4 regions of the Enterobacter sp. 6722112 genome follow, and region 3 is predicted to be linked to each of the others. Evidence: predicted binding sites of a transcription regulator. Region 3 holds the regulator's gene; each other region holds the start of a gene.
What was found. Region 3 encodes Fur, which represses iron uptake genes when iron is present. Its sites were predicted from a motif close to ATAATAATGAGAACNACTATCAA; they were not measured.
Positions count from the first base shown of each region.

Region 1 (4,393 bases), 1.1 Mb from region 3:
AGCGCACGTCCGTATCAATGTCCATATACCAGACCGAGGCGTTGATCAGCCAGTCACGGTTAATCAGATAATCCAGACCAACCTGCCCCGCCATACCCCACGAGTCTTTCAGGCTGAGATCGGAGAGCCCGGCCTTTTTACCGGTATCGTTAAATTTCTCATCAAAGAAGGTGGTGTAGTTAACCCCTGCACCAATATAAGGGCGCACCTTGCTGCTGGAATCGCCGAAGTACCACTGCGCCATCAGCGTTGGTGGCAAATGGTGAACCGTGGCAATGTCCCCGGTCGGTCCTAAACCGACGCGGTGACGGAATGGCGTGGCGGCTAAAAGCTCGACGCCAACGTTATCCGTTGCCATATACGTAAACGTCAGGCCTAACTGGGTGTTATTGCTGACGTTAAACCCGCCCATACCCAGTACATTATCGGACCCTTCCGTTGGACGTACCGTTGCCGAACCGGCACGAATAAAGAATTCGCCTGCTTCATGCGCGTACGCGCCGCCAGAGAGACTGCTTAAGATAAGGGCTGCCACCGCTAATTTTTTCATATCCGCTCCATCGTTGTGGTTTTAATTGCGGAGGAGAATATACTCACAAATGAGTAATAAGTGATCTAACACAGATCACATTAAAACCAGTAAGTTAACATTCATTGATCTAGGTTAATTTTTGGTGACGCCTCATAAAGCAATAAGTTGTTACCGCGTCAATTTTTGGCATTTCATGGTTACAAAATTTTCTGTTTTCCCTCTCTTGCGCTTCCTGTAGCGGCTGGATAATTTATCGCTCTCACAATGTGATTTGATGCGTTCTACTTTTGCAGGTGTGCCATGAGTGATCATAACCCGTGCATGACGTGCGGAGCCTGTTGTGCGTATTTTCGAGTCTCTTTCTACTGGGCTGAAGCCAGCGATGGCGGCGGCACCGTTCCGGTTGATCTCACTGAACCCTTAACCCCTTTTCTGCGCTGTATGCGCGGCACCAACCAAAAACAGAGCCGCTGTGTGGCACTGCAAGGTGAGCCTGGGGTATCCACCCGCTGTTCCATTTACGCGGATCGCCCCAGCCCGTGTCGCACTTTCGCGATGTCGGGAAAGGATGGGCAGGTCAATGAGGCATGCAATCGCGCCCGCGCCCGCTATGGATTACCGCCGCTTTACAAAGATATGCTTTTCCATACAAGCCTTGATGCTGCCACCAGCGTGTTATCCGGTGTACAATTGCCGGCTAATTAACACCTGCAATACTCAAGGAGAGTGCATGTCTATCACGGCGAAGTCTGTCTACCGTGACACGGGAAATTTTTTCCGCAATCAGTTCATTACCTTTTTACTGATCGCGTTGTTGTGCGCCTTTATTACGGTGGTGCTGGGTCATGCGTTCTCACCCAGTGATGAACAGATTGCCACGCTGAGCCAGGGGGAAAATCTTGCAGGCAGCGCAGGGTTGTTTGACCTTGTGCAGAATATGACGCCAGAGCAACAGCAAATCTTGCTGCGCGCATCTGCGGCATCGACCTTCTCGGGCCTGATTGGCAACGCCATTCTGGCGGGTGGCGTGTTGCTGATGATCCAGCTGGTGTCTGCCGGCCAACGCGTCAGCGCGTTACGTGCAATCGGGGCCAGCGCTCCGGTGCTACCAAAACTGTTTATCCTCATCTTCCTGACCACGCTGCTGGTCCAGATGGGGATAATGTTGGTTGTCGTTCCGGGCGTGCTGCTGGCTATCGTGCTTTCATTCGCGCCAGTAATGGTTGTGCAGGACAAAATGGGCATTTTCACCGCCATGCGCAGCAGCATCAGGCTCGCATGGGCCAATATGCGACTGGTCGCCCCGGCCGTTATCAGCTGGCTGCTGGCCAAAACTCTGCTGTTGCTGTTTGCGCCGAATTTTGCGGTGTTAACGCCAAACGTCGGAGCGGTTGTCGCCAATACGCTGAGCAATCTGATTTCAGCCGTGCTGCTGGTCTATTTGTTCCGCCTGTACATGTTAATTCGTCAGTAACTGGGATCGCAGAATGAAGCAGTTTCTTGATTTTTTACCGCTGATCGTATTTTTCGCTTTTTATAAGCTGTACGACATTTATGCCGGTACGCTGGCGCTGATTGTGGCAACGGCTGTGGTGCTGATTTACAGCTGGGTTCGCTATCGCAAAGTTGAAAAGATGGCGCTCATCACCTTCCTGATGGTGGCGGTGTTTGGTGGTCTGACGTTGTTCTTCCACAATGATGAATTTATCAAATGGAAGGTCACGGTGATTTACGGCCTGTTTGCGGGCGCACTCCTCATCAGCCAGTGGGTGATGAAGAAGCCGCTGATCCAGCGCATGCTGGGGAAAGAACTGACCCTGCCGCAGGCTGTGTGGGGGCGTCTGAATATCGCCTGGGCACTATTTTTTATTCTGTGTGGTCTGGCGAATATCTATATCGCATTCTGGCTGCCGCAGAATATCTGGGTCAACTTCAAGGTGTTTGGTCTGACGGCGCTGACTCTTATCTTCACCCTGCTCAGCGGCGTTTATATTTATCGCCACATGCCGCAGGATGACAAGCACTGATCCTTCTGGCCAGATCGCCACGCGGTCTGGCCTCTTTTCCCGCCTTCTCTTTTCTCTACATCCTCCCTGCGAAAATGTCTGAATCATGAAGATTTTATGGAGATTGCTGTCACTTTATTGTAATGAGAATGACTATCATTAATATTCGTCATCGCATTTTTAACAAATGGAAATGAGTTGATGAATAACATAATAAGATTTGCCCCGGCTACACTTACGCTCGCCATTCTTTCAACGTTATACCAGAGCGCACACGCAGCGGAAGATCCTCTCGCCGATGGTGAAACAATGGTTGTTCAGGCCACCGCTGAAGAGGCGCTGAAGCAACAGCCGGGGGTATCCATCATCACGGCAAAGGACATAGAAAAGGATCCACCGGTTAACGATCTTTCAGAAATTATTCGCAAAATGCCCGGGGTTAACCTCACCGGAAACAGCGCGACAGGCAGCCGCGGTAACAACCGCCAGATCGACATCCGCGGTATGGGGCCGGAGAACACGCTGATTCTGATTGACGGTGTGCCGGTGACGTCACGTAACTCGGTGCGCTACAGCTGGCGCGGGGAGCGCGACACCCGCGGGGATACCAACTGGGTTCCGCCAGAGATGGTTGAGCGCATTGAAGTGCTCCGGGGACCTGCTGCCGCCCGCTATGGTTCGGGGGCGGCCGGCGGCGTCGTCAACATCATTACCAAACGCCCGACCAACGACTGGCACGGCTCGCTCTCCCTGTACACTAACCAGCCTGAAAATGATAAAGAGGGAGCGACGAAACGCGCTAATTTTGATCTGAGCGGCCCCCTTGCGGGCGATGCGTTAACGATGCGCCTGTACGGGAATATCAACAAAACTGACGCAGATGCTCAGGACATCAACACCGCGCAAAACGGCTCTTACGCCGCCGGACGTGAAGGCGTGCGCAACAAGGACATTAATGCTCTGCTCTCCTGGAAACTCACGCCACAGCAGATTATCGATTTCGACTACAGCTACAGCCGCCAGGGCAATATCTACGCGGGTGATACTCAATACAGCAACAGCAACGTCAGCCCTGACGGTCTGGTGTCGTCCCTGTATGGACACGAAACGAACCGAATGTACCGCCAGTCTTATGGCATTACGCACAACGGCATCTGGGACTGGGGTCAGTCAAAGTTCGGTGTTTATTATGAAAAGACCAACAACACCCGCCTGGAAGAAGGCTCTACGGGCAAAGTTGAGGGGATGATCAATAGCGATAAATACGATACCAGCCGGCTGGAGTCATACCGTTCAACGGGTGAACTGAACATGCCTTTCTTCTGGCTGGTCGAACAGACGCTAACCGTGGGTGCAGAATGGAACCGTGATGAACTGAACGATCCGGCCTCAATGCAGGCGACAAATGTGTCGGGAGAAGTGATTAACGGCGTTCCCGGTACAGCTTCTGAGCGCAACAGCAAAAACAGCGCTGACCTCACTGGCATCTATCTTGAGGACAATATTGAAGCGCGCCAGGGCACCAACCTGATCCCAGGGCTCCGCTTTGATTATCACAATCAGTTTGGCAGCAACTGGAGTCCTAGCCTGAACCTCTCTCAGGATTTGGGTGACATGTTCAAGGTTAAAGCGGGTATCGCTCGGGTATTTAAAGCGCCAAACCTGTATCAATCCAGCGAAGGCTATCTGCTTTCCACCCGCGGCAATGGCTGCCCGAACAACGTTTCCGAAGGAAGCTGTTACCTGTTAGGTAATCCGGATCTGGATCCTGAAATCAGCGTGAACAAAGAGATTGGCCTGGCCTTCGCGCTGGAAGGCTACGAGGCTGGCATAACCTGGTTCCGCAACGATTACA
Region 1 covers NZ_JBZWGR010000007.1:2,226,033-2,230,425, forward strand. The annotation lists gene ompW (outer membrane protein OmpW) at 1-550, opposite strand, end outside; gene AC4OVU_RS12180 (YkgJ family cysteine cluster protein) at 833-1,237, shown strand; gene AC4OVU_RS12185 (YciC family protein) at 1,263-2,006, shown strand; gene AC4OVU_RS12190 (septation protein A) at 2,020-2,559, shown strand; gene AC4OVU_RS12195 (TonB-dependent siderophore receptor) at 2,740-4,393, shown strand, end outside.
Region 1: the regulator Fur is predicted to act here: its motif matches at 2,676-2,698, upstream of AC4OVU_RS12195 (TonB-dependent siderophore receptor).

Region 2 (4,393 bases), 1.9 Mb from region 3:
GATTACGGCTTCCGGATTGCTATTGATGACTTTGGTACCGGCTATGCCAACTTTGAGCGCCTGAAGCGGCTGGAGGCCGATATCATTAAGATCGATGGCTGCTTCGTGAAAGATATCTGCACCGACAGCATGGATGCGATGATCGTGCAGTCCATTTGCAACATGGCCAAAACGAAATCGCTTTGTGTGGTGGCTGAATATGTGGAATCGGCTGAACAACGCGAGATGTTGCTGCGATTTGGCGTGGACTATTTGCAGGGCTATTTGATTGGTAAACCACTGCCCCTGACGGCGCTGGAGGCATAAAAAAACCGGGAGCGAGGACTCCCGGTTTTTATTACGCGGTATGAATTACAGAACCAGTGCTGCGATAGAGGCAGACAGGACGCTCACCAGTGTTGAACCGTAAACCAGCTTCAGGCCAAAGCGAGAAACGACGTTACCTTGCTCTTCGTTCAGTCCTTTAATCGCACCAGCGATAATACCGATGGAAGAGAAGTTCGCGAAGGAGACCAGGAAGACGGACAGGATCCCTTCCGCACGAGGGGAGAGTGTGCTGGCAATCTTCTGGAGATCCATCATCGCCACGAACTCATTGGAAACCAGTTTCGTTGCCATGATACTGCCCACCTGCAACGCTTCGTGAGCGGGCACGCCCATCACCCAGGCAATCGGGTAGAAGATGTAGCCCAGAATACCCTGGAAGGAGATACCGAGTACGGCCGCAAACAGGGCGTTCAGCGCAGCGATCAGCGCGATAAAGCCAATCAGCATTGCGGCGACGATAATTGCAACCTTGAAACCCGCCAGAATGTATTCACCCAGCATTTCGAAGAAGCTCTGTCCCTCGTGCAGGTTTGACATCTGAATGTTCTCTTCGCTGGCATCCACGCGGTACGGGTTAATCAGCGAAAGCACGATAAAGGTGCTGAACATGTTCAGAACCAGCGCCGCAACTACATATTTTGGTTCCAGCATGGTCATATACGCGCCCACGATAGACATGGAAACGGTAGACATTGCGGTTGCCGCCATGGTGTACATGCGGTTACGGGACATCTTGCCGAGAATATCTTTATACGCAATGAAGTTCTCAGACTGACCCAGGATCAGCGAGCTGACTGCGTTAAAGGATTCCAGTTTGCCCATGCCGTTAACTTTCGATAACAGGAAGCCGATCGCACGGATAACCACCGGCAGAACGCGGATGTGCTGAAGGATACCGATCAGGGCAGAGATGAAGACGATAGGGCAGAGCACCTTCAGGAAGAAGAAGGCCAGACCCTGATCGTTCATGCTGCCAAAGACGAAGTTTGTCCCTTCGTTGGCAAATCCGAGCAGTTTTTCGAACATTTCGGAGAAGCCTTTCACGAAGCCCAGGCCTACGTTGGAGTTCAGGAAGAACCACGCAAGTAAAACTTCAATGACCAGCAGTTGGACAACATAGCGAATACGAATTTTTTTGCGGTCTGTGCTGACCAGCAATGCAAGTGCAGTAACGACAACGAGTGCCAGGACAAAATGAAGGACGCGGTCCATATTTGCTCCAAATATGAGGCAGGTTTAATTTCCGTGCACATTCTATGTAACAAGCACAAAGAAAACGAGATCAAGCCCACACTATAGTTACATCCTGTGACGAGTCTCAAAAATAGTGATCAACAAGACATTTTTGTTATGTTAGGTAAATGAGTGAAAAGTTAAGTTTGTGTGCTACGCTTCACAAATGTCTGCGCATTTTCACATTCTGTGACCTTGCTTCACCTGCCTGTCTATCGTTCCTGACTATCAGAGAAATCATGTTAACCGTTACAAATGAACTTGATAATCATTCTCATTTTGATAGCATAAAACATAGCAAAGGCTATATTTCCAGAGGCAGAAATGACGAATAGTCGCGTAGAGAGTAGCAGCGGCAGAGCGGCACGCAAGCTGCGGTTCGCATTAATGGGACCGGCATTCATTGCCGCGATTGGCTACATCGATCCGGGTAATTTTGCGACCAACATTCAGGCCGGGGCCAGTTTCGGCTATAATCTGCTGTGGGTTGTGGTCTGGGCCAATCTGATGGCGATGCTGATTCAGATGCTCTCCGCGAAGCTGGGTATTGCTACCGGAAAAAACCTGGCGGAGCAAATCCGCGATCATTATCCACGTCCGGCAGTTTGGTTTTACTGGGTTCAGGCGGAAATTATCGCCATGGCCACCGATCTCGCCGAGTTTATCGGGGCGGCGATCGGCTTTAAGCTTATCCTGGGCGTCTCCCTGCTTCAGGGGGCGGTGCTGACCGGTATCGCCACTTTCCTGATTCTGATGCTCCAGCGGCGGGGGCAAAAACCGCTGGAGAAAGTCATCGGCGGCCTGCTGCTGTTCGTCGCTGCCGCCTATATTGTTGAGCTGATTTTCTCCCAGCCGAATCTGGCGCAGCTGACGAAAGGGATGGTGATCCCGTCGTTACCCACTTCTGAAGCCGTTTTTCTGGCTGCGGGGGTGCTGGGGGCGACCATCATGCCGCACGTCATTTATCTGCACTCTTCATTAACCCAGAATCTGCATGGCGGGACGAGTAAAGAGCGCTACTCCGCCTCGAAATGGGATGTGACTATCGCGATGACCATTGCCGGATTTGTGAATCTGGCGATGATGGCGACCGCCGCCGCCGCGTTCCACTTTAACGGGCATACCGGGGTTGCCGATCTCGACCAGGCTTACCTGACGCTGGAGCCGTTGCTGAGTCATGCCGCTGCCACTATTTTTGGTTTAAGCCTGGTTGCTGCGGGTCTTTCATCTACGGTTGTGGGGACACTGGCCGGGCAGGTGGTGATGCAGGGGTTCGTACGTTTCCATATTCCGCTGTGGGTTCGCCGCTCGGTCACGATGCTGCCTTCCTTTGTTGTGATCCTGATGGGGCTGGATCCGACCCGCATTCTGGTGATGAGTCAGGTACTGCTAAGTTTCGGGATTGCGCTGGCGCTGGTGCCACTGCTGATCTTCACCAGTAATAAATCGCTGATGGGCGAACTGGTGAATTCGACGTGGGTGAAGCGCGCCGGGTGGGCCATTGTGGTCGTGGTGGTGGCGTTAAACTTGTGGTTGCTGATAGGCACAGCCGCAGGCCTGTAAAAGAAAAAGGAGCCGGAAGGCTCCTTTTTGTTGTTAATGGTGATGGCCGTGACCGTGGCCTCTGCCTTTTCCATGACCCCAGCCGCCACGGCGGTCGTCACGATCGTTCCAGCCTTCGCGGTAGCCGCGTTCGTAAGCCTTACGCTTATCCCAGCCACGGTGATAGCCGTTATCGTGTTTCCACCAGCGGTTTTGACGCCATTCATAATGGCGGTGCCAGTAGTCACGGTCGCGCCAGTAGCCACCGTCCCAGTATCTGCCGTAGTCATCACGATCGCCAATTTGTAATTTAATCGATGGCAACAGGGTGATTTCGCCCGCACTGGCGACCAGCGGGGCCGAAGCCAGTAATACCGCTGCAAGAATCAGTGACCTGAACATACTCTTCTCCTTCACGATCGGGGCCGCTGTGCGACCTGTTAACGCAATTTTACGAGTTGGTAAACATTCGTTTCATCGCCTCAACTCCTAAATCGTGAACGAGAGCACTTTTTGCCAAAAGTGTTTTTAATCTGAACTGGACAGGATCGTATCTATCGTCTTCAGCTCTTCTGCCGTGAACCGACAATTCTCAAGCACGCCTGCTGCATCTTCAATTTGTCCGGTCTTGCTTGCGCCGATGAGCACGGATGTCACCGCATCGTGGCGCAGGATCCAGGCCAGTGCCATTTGCGAAAGCTTTTGCCCCCGGTTTTCCGCCAGCGCATTCAGCTTGCGTACCTTTTCCAGCTTTCTGTCGGTGATCTGCTCCGGGTTAAGGAACTTACTGCCGCTTGCTGCGCGAGAATCCGCCGGGATACCGTTCAGATAGCGATCGGTCAACTGTCCGCCCGCCAGGGGGGAGAAGGGGATACATCCCACCCCTCTATGCTGCAACACGTCCAGCAACCCCTCTTCAGGCGCACGTTCAAACATGGAGTACTTCGGCTGGTGGATCAGACATGGCGTGCCCAGATCCTCCAGTATTTCAATCGCCTGCCTTGCCACTTCTGCCGGGTAGTTGGACAGACCGATGTACAGCGCCTTGCCCTGACGCACCACATGGTCAAGCGCTTTCATGGTTTCACGTAGCGGCGTTTGTGGATCCGGGCGGTGGTGATAGAAAATATCGACATACTCCAGCCCCATACGCCTGAGGCTCTGGTCCAGGCTGGCGATCAGATATTTACGTGAGCCCCAGTCACCGTAAGGCCCGTCCCACATGGTGTAGCCCGCTTTAGTGGAGATGATCAGCTCATCGCGCCAGGGCAGGAAATCCTCCTGCAAAATG
Region 2 covers NZ_JBZWGR010000007.1:2,966,190-2,970,582, reverse strand. The annotation lists gene AC4OVU_RS15620 (sensor domain-containing phosphodiesterase) at 1-306, shown strand, start outside; gene nupC (nucleoside permease NupC) at 352-1,539, opposite strand; gene AC4OVU_RS15610 (Nramp family divalent metal transporter) at 1,885-3,123, shown strand; gene AC4OVU_RS15605 (DUF2502 domain-containing protein) at 3,157-3,504, opposite strand; gene mgrA (L-glyceraldehyde 3-phosphate reductase) at 3,631-4,393, opposite strand, start outside.
Region 2: the regulator Fur is predicted to act here: its motif matches at 1,822-1,844, upstream of AC4OVU_RS15610 (Nramp family divalent metal transporter).

Region 3 (4,393 bases):
GCTGGGAAACCGTCCCCGCCTGGCCGCACCCTACCCTTTTTATTCGCGGCGGCAACTCCCCTTACGTCACTGATGCATACCGTGACACGCTGCTGGCGCAATTCCCGCAGGCTCGCGCTCACGTTATTGCGGGTGCCGGGCACTGGGTACACGCGGAAAAACCGGATGCCGTCCTGCGCGCCATTCGCCGCTATCTTACTGATACAGCGAATTGATTAAAAAGCCAGCGACCGGAAGACGACGGGCTTCCAGTCGTTGGCGTGTGGATTTGGGTGATGTATGATGGCGCGCTTATCGCCCGGGCATTAGCAGGGCGGCGTGTTTCCCCCGAAGTCTCAGAATCATGGCCAAAGAACAAACGGACCGTACGACACTAGATCTGTTCGCGAATGAGCGTCGACCGGGACGACCGAAAACGAATCCGCTTTCGCGCGATGAACAGCTGCGTATCAATAAACGCAACCAGCTTAAACGCGATAAAAATCGTGGGCTTAAGCGTGTCGAACTGAAGCTGAATGCCGATGCCGTCGATGCGCTTAACGAGTTAGCTGACGCGCGCAACATCAGCCGCAGCGAACTGATCGAAGAGATGCTGATCGCCCAGCTTGAGACGTTACGCGGCAAGGCGTGAGTCAGAAAATCCCCAATATTACCTTTTTCATGTAGCACAGAGTGCAGTCCTGCGTGATAGCTGTTTCCGCAGGGTTGCCTGTTCTGCTATTATTGCCCTTATCCGTGGACAATTTGCGCCACCATACCATTAAGTTTCAAGAGGTTATTTTACTCATGGCAATCATCGGCATTTTCTTTGGCAGTGATACCGGCAATACTGAAAATATCGCAAAAAACATTCAAAAACAGCTCGGTAAAGACGTTGCTGATGTGCATGACATCGCCAAGAGCAGCAAAGAAGATCTCGAGGGCTATGACATCCTGCTGCTGGGCATCCCGACCTGGTACTACGGTGAAGCACAGTGTGACTGGGACGATTTCTTCCCGACGCTGGAAGAAGTAGACTTCAACGGCAAGCTGGTTGCCCTGTTTGGCTGTGGCGATCAGGAAGACTATGCTGAGTATTTCTGTGATGCGCTGGGCACTATTCGCGACATCATTGAGCCACGCGGTGCGGCGATCGTCGGTCACTGGCCAACGGCGGGTTACCATTTCGAAGCGTCCAAAGGTCTGGCAGATGACGATCACTTCGTTGGCCTGGCCATTGATGAAGACCGTCAGCCAGAGCTGACCGCTGAGCGTGTAGAAAAATGGGTTAAGCAGGTTCGTGAAGAGCTGAACCTGGACGATATCCTTAACGCCTGATATCCCTGCGGCGCAACTCCGGTTGCGCCCGTTTTCCAGGTAAAACCGATTAAATTAATTGCTACAAACTTTTAACTTTTTCGCCCAGACCTGTACAATATCCCCCTGGTAAAAAGTGGGTGCCATCGAACAAGTTTGTTGGTGATACCACGTTTTTATAAGCATACTTTGCTTGAGACTTGCAGTTTTCATTTAGCCATGGCAGTTCTATAATGAGACGCATTATCCCAAGTGCATTTTCTGTCACTTCTTCTTTTGAAGTGAATCGTTTAGCAACAGGACAGATTCCGCATGACTGACAACAATACCGCATTAAAGAAAGCTGGCCTGAAAGTAACGCTTCCTCGGTTAAAAATCCTTGAAGTGCTTCAGGGGCCAGACAATCACCATGTCAGTGCGGAAGACCTTTATAAGCGTCTTATCGATATGGGTGAAGAGATTGGGCTGGCAACCGTCTATCGTGTGCTGAACCAGTTTGATGACGCGGGCATTGTTACTCGTCATAATTTCGAAGGCGGTAAATCCGTGTTCGAGCTGACTCAGCAGCATCACCACGATCACCTGATCTGCCTCGACTGTGGCAAGGTCATTGAATTTAGCGATGATTCCATTGAATCACGCCAGCGTGAAATCGCCGCCCGTCATGGCATCCGCCTGACCAACCACAGCCTGTACCTGTACGGTCACTGCGCTGAAGGCGATTGCCGCGAAGACGACCACGCGCACGACGCGAAATAATATCGTGTTCATACTCTGAGCCAGCCGTAAGGTTGGCTTTTTTTTGCCTGAAAAAAGTCCGGTGGCGCTGCGCTTACCGGGCCTACGGGCTGTGACACCGTTGTAGGCCCGGTAAGCGCAGCGCCACCGGGCATAAAGCAACTTATTTATTGTTATTGCGAATCTCGTCCCAGATCTTATCGCAACGCTTCGCCACTTCCTGATCGTTACCGCTTTTCCGCGCCTGGATACAGGCCTGGTAATCCATCACGCGAACATTTTCCTGCGTCGCAAACTGCTCATGCGCTTTCTCTTTTTTCAGCACATTCAGCACGCTCTGGCAGGCTTCAATCTTCTCTGGCGATCCTTGTGCTGTATTGATGCAGGCGCTATACGCCTCCTTCAGACGGGAGTCTTCTTTCTGCGCCTGATCCTGCGCACACGCCACCAGCCCCGATGCCAGCAGCGCAACGATTACCATTTTTTTCATCATATGCAGTCTCCATGCAGGCGGGATTTCGCCCGCCTGCGTATTCATCAGAAGATTGTGAATGGCGCAATGACCATGAATTTCACGTCACGTTCATCCTGGAAGATGTTGCCGTAACCGCCCGCGTAGCTCGGGATATCGGAGTGGTTGTCATACTGGGTGAAGTGCAGTTTGAACATCGTGCCTTTCGCACGGCCCTCCTGAAGGGTGTAAATCGCATCCAGACTGTATGAAGACTCTTTCAGACGGTAATTCGGATCGTAGTAGGCGTCTGGCGTAGCCATATCTGCTGGCTTCGCGTCCCAGGCGTACGCGTAGGACGCACCCACTGCCCAGCCAGGCAGGTTCCAGTTCTTCAGGTCATACATTGCGCCGAAGAAGACCGCCTTTTCGCCGTCGGCGTTGAAGTCAGAGCGGTTATCCCACCAGATATCCAGACGACCATTGGAAGAGGCGTAGGTTGGCGTCATACGTTGCAGGAAGTAGCCCTGCTGCCCTTCTGCCTTGACCCATGTTCCCTCCAGACGTAAATCAACCTGACCTACCTTGTAGCCGAAGGTCAACGCCTGTAACCACGCGGTGCCGTCATAGATATCATTTACGCTGCCATCACTGACTTTGTCGCGCGTACCGTAGAACTGATAGCTGGTGCTCAGCGGGCTACCCGCGATATCAAATTTGTAGCTGGCTTTAGCAAAGTACTGATCGATATAGCCTTCAGCCTGACCAAAAGCAGCTTCCAGCACCAGATCGTTTTTGAAGTCGTACTTCGCCCCCAGCGAGTGGAGATAATCAACTTTGGTTTTTTTATCATTCTGATAGAACTTGTCCATCTCAATGTGCCACGGCGCTTTGTACTCGTTGGTCCACATATAGGAGAAGCTCAACGCCCCCGCATCGCCGTAGTCAAAATTAGCACCGGCTTCCGCACCCTGATAGGTACCTGGCATAAAGCTCCAGTGCGGTGCTAACAGCGTCTGGCCGGTTGGCTGGATATAACCTCCACGCGCCCAGACCGGACCATATTTGAATTTTGCAGCCGCTTTATACAGGCTGATTCCGCTTTTATCGCCGGACCAGTCTTCGTCGTAGGCTTTATTGCTGGAGGAGAACGCAATTTCGTTCGGATGGCCGCTGTCGCCATTTTCGGCCATTTCAATTGCGGTGAACGCTGCAATATCGATCCCGAACATATCGGCGGCATATCCCGACTGGAAATCAAGGTTAGCGTTCCAGGTCGAGTGAGAAAGGTTGGTTTTGTATTTATCTTCAGTGACGTCTTTACGGTCACGCTCACGCTGCCAGTAATAAATACCGCCCGTGAGGGTGGAATCTTCGATGAAACCTGCTGCTTTTGCCTCTGGCGCAACCACCAGGCCCGACATTGCTGTCACACCGGCGATAGCCAGCGCCAGCGCACTACGTTTGCCACTGAACGTACGCATAGATTATTCCTCTTTGACGAATTAAAACGCCTTAAACGGCGAAAAACAGAAAAGACCAAGTGGTCAGGGGTAGTCAGAAATACCCTCGAATTAACTACCGTCTTTAGGTTATTTTTCGCGACGCGAATTATCAATGCTTTTAATCAGGCAAAAGTCAGGATTATGACGAAGAGCACATATTTCGTAGTGCTTTGTAACATTTACCGGGAAGCAAGTACTGGCGGGGGAATACGCTAATTTTCAGTAAGTAACATTGATATTGTGAATATATTTTTCAGCGTTTCTGTTTTTGGAAAACAACAAACTTTTTTAAATAAAATAAGTAGCACCACATTGACCTGGAATGTTGGCTTTAATTCATCATCCCGATGCTTAACGACATGATCGTTAAATAAAAAAACGCCGCATTATGCGGCGTTTGTTT
Region 3 covers NZ_JBZWGR010000007.1:1,104,344-1,108,736, reverse strand. The annotation lists gene ybfF (esterase) at 1-215, shown strand, start outside; gene ybfE (LexA regulated protein) at 344-631, shown strand; gene fldA (flavodoxin FldA) at 787-1,317, shown strand; gene fur (ferric iron uptake transcriptional regulator) at 1,609-2,055, shown strand; gene chiQ (ChiQ/YbfN family lipoprotein) at 2,198-2,524, opposite strand; gene chiP (chitoporin ChiP) at 2,572-3,969, opposite strand.

Region 4 (4,393 bases), 100 kb from region 3:
GATCAGCTGGTGAAACGCCAGCGGCTGACCGCTGTCGACGCGCAGGTTCTGGTTGAGATCGGCCTCCATCAGCGCCACGGCGGCGTCGTGGGAGTCAACGCGCACGATGGACGGCTCCGGCAGGAGCATGGCCTCATCGATCCACTGCCACACCTCACCGTTATCTTCGGCAAAACGCATCCGCAGGGTGTCGGCCTGCATCATGCCTTCAGCGATGGCTTTTGCCAGCAATGGCGCATCGATAGCGCCTTTCAGCTCGGTGTAGTGCGCGACGCTCCAGGCGTTTGGCAGGGAGGAAAGCTGCTCTGCCATCCAGATCCCGGGCTGGGCGGCGACAAGAGGGAGACGGTTCATGCGCGCTCCCCCGCAAAACATGACGGCTCAAGCGTCTGCCACTGTTCCGCCAGCCACTGCTGGCACGCCTCCTGAGATTGCGGTTCGCAGACCACGCGCCAGCCCGCGGGCAACTCGCACTGCTGCGGCCACAGGCTGTACTGCCCCTGGTCATTTTGCAAAATGGCGAACTGTCCCTGCGGATTATCGAAAGGATTGCTGAATTCCATACAGACTCCGTTATTGAATAAGCGGCTGCCAGAGGGTCATCAGCCCCTGCGTCAGCCCACCGCGCCAGCAAAGCGCATCGTGTCCGCCGTCAACCTGACGCCAGAAAACCGGTTGCTGAGTGTGTAGTTCGGCGAGGATCGCCTGGTTTGCGCGCAAAATAAGCGGCTCGTTGCGCCCGGCCTCAAGGACGATGCGCAGCCCGCGAGCGGTTTTGTCACCCGCTTTGAGTTGTTCGATGAGCAGCCCGTCCTGCTGCGCGCCGCGGTGCGGCCACCAGTAGGAGCCGGACTGGCTGAGGATGCAGCCAAAACGCTGCGGCCAGTTGAGGCCCGCGTAGAGGGAGGAAAGACCGCCGAAGCTCTGGCCCGCCACCACGGTATGGTCGGCGCGGTCACTGAACGGGGCCATGCTTTTCACCTGCGGGAGGAGTTCGTCCTGCACCGCCAGCCAGAAATCAGGGTTACACGGCAGCTCGCGGCTGCGGTGTGCGGTGTCAATCACGTCGATTAAGACATAGACCGCAGGCGGCAGTTTGCCTTCAAGGGTGAGCGACGCCAGCGCAGGCCAGACGGGCATGCTTTCGGCCCAGAACTGCCCGTCGAGCAGCACCGCCAGCGGGCGCTCGGGGCTTTCATCCCCGGTGGTAAAAATCCACACGCGGCGACGGTTCTTCAGACGCGCGCTGTGCCACTCAATGCAGACAGGCTTTTTGTAAGGGGTATCGGGATGGTTCCAGCCGGGCTGTACAGGCGCCTCCGGCATCTCCAGCGCCGAGACTGCGTGCCCGCGCCCGCCGCGCCAGCTCTGGGCGTTCAGCGGGTCGGACACCGCGTGCGGCAACAGTTTGCGCCAGCCTTCGCGCAGCGCCATGCGGTCCGGCTGATCGCCTTCAAACACTGCGCTGGCAAAATCGTTTTCATTGTCGGAGGGGATAAAACAGTAGCTGCCGCGCCATTCGGGGCTGAACTCGCCCTGCCACTGCCAGACGTCGGTATCCGGGATACGTTCAAGGGACTGCGGACGGGCATTTTGATGGTGATCGGTCACACCGGTGACGTAGAGCCAGACGCGTTTAACCGTCGACGTTTTCTGCGTTCCCGCCGGGTCCCGCCACCAGAATGTCACGCGATAGTTTTCCTGATGACGTTCCCGTTCCGGCCCGTCTTTCGCCTGCCACCACGCTTCACTTCCGGTTGTTAACGCCGTCACCCTTATAACCCCATGTTTAACAGTCTTTTTTGTTTCAGAGCAAATTTTATTGATAATATTATTGATAACTATTTGCATTTGCAATAGCGTAATGCCCGCGCTGTGGGAAGCGCGCTCATTAAATAACCATAAAAGCGGGACGTACAATGAATAAGAAGATTCACTCTCTGGCCTTGCTGGTCAATTTAGGGATTTATGGTGTCGCGCTGCCCGTCATGGCAGACGACAACACCGCCTCCGCGCAGCATGAAGACACCATGGTGATCACCGCCGCCGAGCAGAATTTGCAGGCGCCGGGCGTGTCGACCATCACCGCCGACGAGATCCGCAAAAACCCGCCCGCGCGGGACGTGGCGGAAATCATCCGCACCATGCCGGGCGTTAACCTGACCGGCAACTCCACCAGCGGCCAGCGCGGGAATAACCGTCAGATTGACATTCGCGGCATGGGCCCGGAAAACACCCTGATCCTGATCGACGGCAAGCCGGTCACCAGCCGCAACTCCATCCGTCTGGGCTGGCGCGGCGAGCGTGATACCCGCGGCGATACCGGCTGGGTCCCGCCGGAGATGATCGAGCGCATCGAAGTGATCCGTGGCCCGGCTGCTGCCCGCTATGGTAACGGTGCGGCGGGCGGCGTGGTGAACATCATCACCAAAAAATTTGACGACCAGTGGCACGGCTCCTGGAACACCTACCTGAATGCGCCAGAGCATAAAGACGAAGGTTCCACCAAACGCACTAACTTCAGCCTGAGCGGCCCGCTGGGCGGGGATTTCAGCTTCCGCATGTACGGTAACCTGGATAAAACCCAGGCCGACGCCTGGGACATTAACCAGGGCCATCAGTCTGACCGTACCGGCGCATATGCCGACACGCTGCCGGCAGGCCGTGAAGGGGTCGAGAATAAAGACATCAACGGCGTGGTGCGCTGGGACTTTGCGCCTATGCAGTCCCTGGAGTTTGAGGCGGGATACAGCCGCCAGAACAACCTTTACGCGGGCGATACCCAGAATACCAACAACGACAACAGCTCAAGCGGGCTGGTGAAGAAGAACTACGGTAAAGAGACTAACCGTATCTATCGTCAGAACTTCGCGGTGACCTGGAACGGCGGCTGGGATAACGGCATTACCACCAGCAACTGGGCGCAGTACGAGCACACCCGCAACTCTCGTCTGGGTGAAGGGCTGGCGGGCGGTCTGGAAGGCCTGTTCAACAGCAATAAATTCACCGATACCGACCTGGCCGACGTGATGCTGCACAGCGAAATCAACCTGCCGATTGATTTCATTGTGAATCAAAACCTGACGCTCGGCACCGAGTGGAACCAGCAGCGCATGAAGGACTCGACCTCCTTCACGCAAACCCAGCAGGGCGGCACCATTCCGGGCATGAGCGAAGACCGTAGCCCGTACACTTCAGCGGAGATCTTCTCCCTGTTTGCCGAAAACAACATGGAGCTGACCGACAGCACCATGCTGACCCCTGCCCTGCGCTTCGACCACCACACCATTGTGGGTAATAACTGGAGCCCGTCCCTGAACCTGTCGCAGGGTCTGGGGGATGACTTCACCCTGAAGATGGGCATCGCGCGCGCCTATAAAGCGCCAAGCCTGTATCAGACCAACCCGAACTACCTGCTGTACAGTAAAGGCCAGGGCTGCTACGCCAGTTCCGACGGCGTGGGCTGCTACATGATGGGTAACGACGATCTGAAAGCGGAGACCAGCATCAACAAAGAGATTGGTCTGGAGTGGAAACGCGATGGCTGGCTGGCGGGTGTGACCTGGTTCCGCAACGACTACCGCAACAAGATTGAAGCGGGCTACGCGCCGATTGGCCAGACGTCCACCGGCAAAGTCACCACCGATATCTACCAGTGGGAAAACGTGCCGAAGGCGGTAGTAGAAGGTCTGGAAGGCTCCCTGAACGTGCCGGTTAGCGACACCATCAACTGGACCAACAACATCACCTACATGCTGCAAAGCAAGAACAAGGAGACCGGCGATCGTCTGTCGATCATCCCGGAGTATACGCTGAACTCTACCCTGAGCTGGCAGGTACGTCAGGATGTCTCATTGCAGTCGACCTTCACCTGGTATGGCAAGCAGCAGCCGAAGAAGTACAACTACAAAGGTCAGCCGGTGACCGGGTCTGAGAAAGACGAAGTCAGCCCGTACAGCATCGTTGGCCTGAGTGCGACCTGGGACGTGACCAAAAACGTCAGCCTGACCGGCGGCGTGGACAACGTCTTCGACAAGCGCCAGTGGCGTGCGGGTAACGCCCAGACCACGGGTAATACCACCACCGGCGCGTATATGTACGGTGCGGGCGCGTATACGTATAATGAACCGGGCCGTACCTGGTATATGAGCGTGAATACGCGTTTTTAAGGCACTGAAGTCAATCCTTCCCTCTCCCCTCTGGGGAGAGGGTCAGGGTGAGGGGAAAAACCATGCACACCACCCACAGCACATTTTCTCTCGCCGGCCACACCCTCCACCGCATCACTTTCGACCCCGCCACCTTTACCGACGCCGATCTCCTCTGGCTCCCCCACCACGCCCAGCTCGCTGACGCCGGACGCAAACGCAAGGCCGACCACCTGGCAGGCCGC
Region 4 covers NZ_JBZWGR010000007.1:999,625-1,004,017, reverse strand. The annotation lists gene entF (enterobactin non-ribosomal peptide synthetase EntF) at 1-354, opposite strand, end outside; gene AC4OVU_RS06285 (MbtH family protein) at 351-563, opposite strand; gene fes (enterochelin esterase) at 574-1,773, opposite strand; gene AC4OVU_RS06275 (TonB-dependent siderophore receptor) at 1,920-4,169, shown strand; gene entD (enterobactin synthase subunit EntD) at 4,232-4,393, shown strand, end outside.
Region 4: the regulator Fur is predicted to act here: its motif matches at 1,829-1,851, upstream of AC4OVU_RS06275 (TonB-dependent siderophore receptor).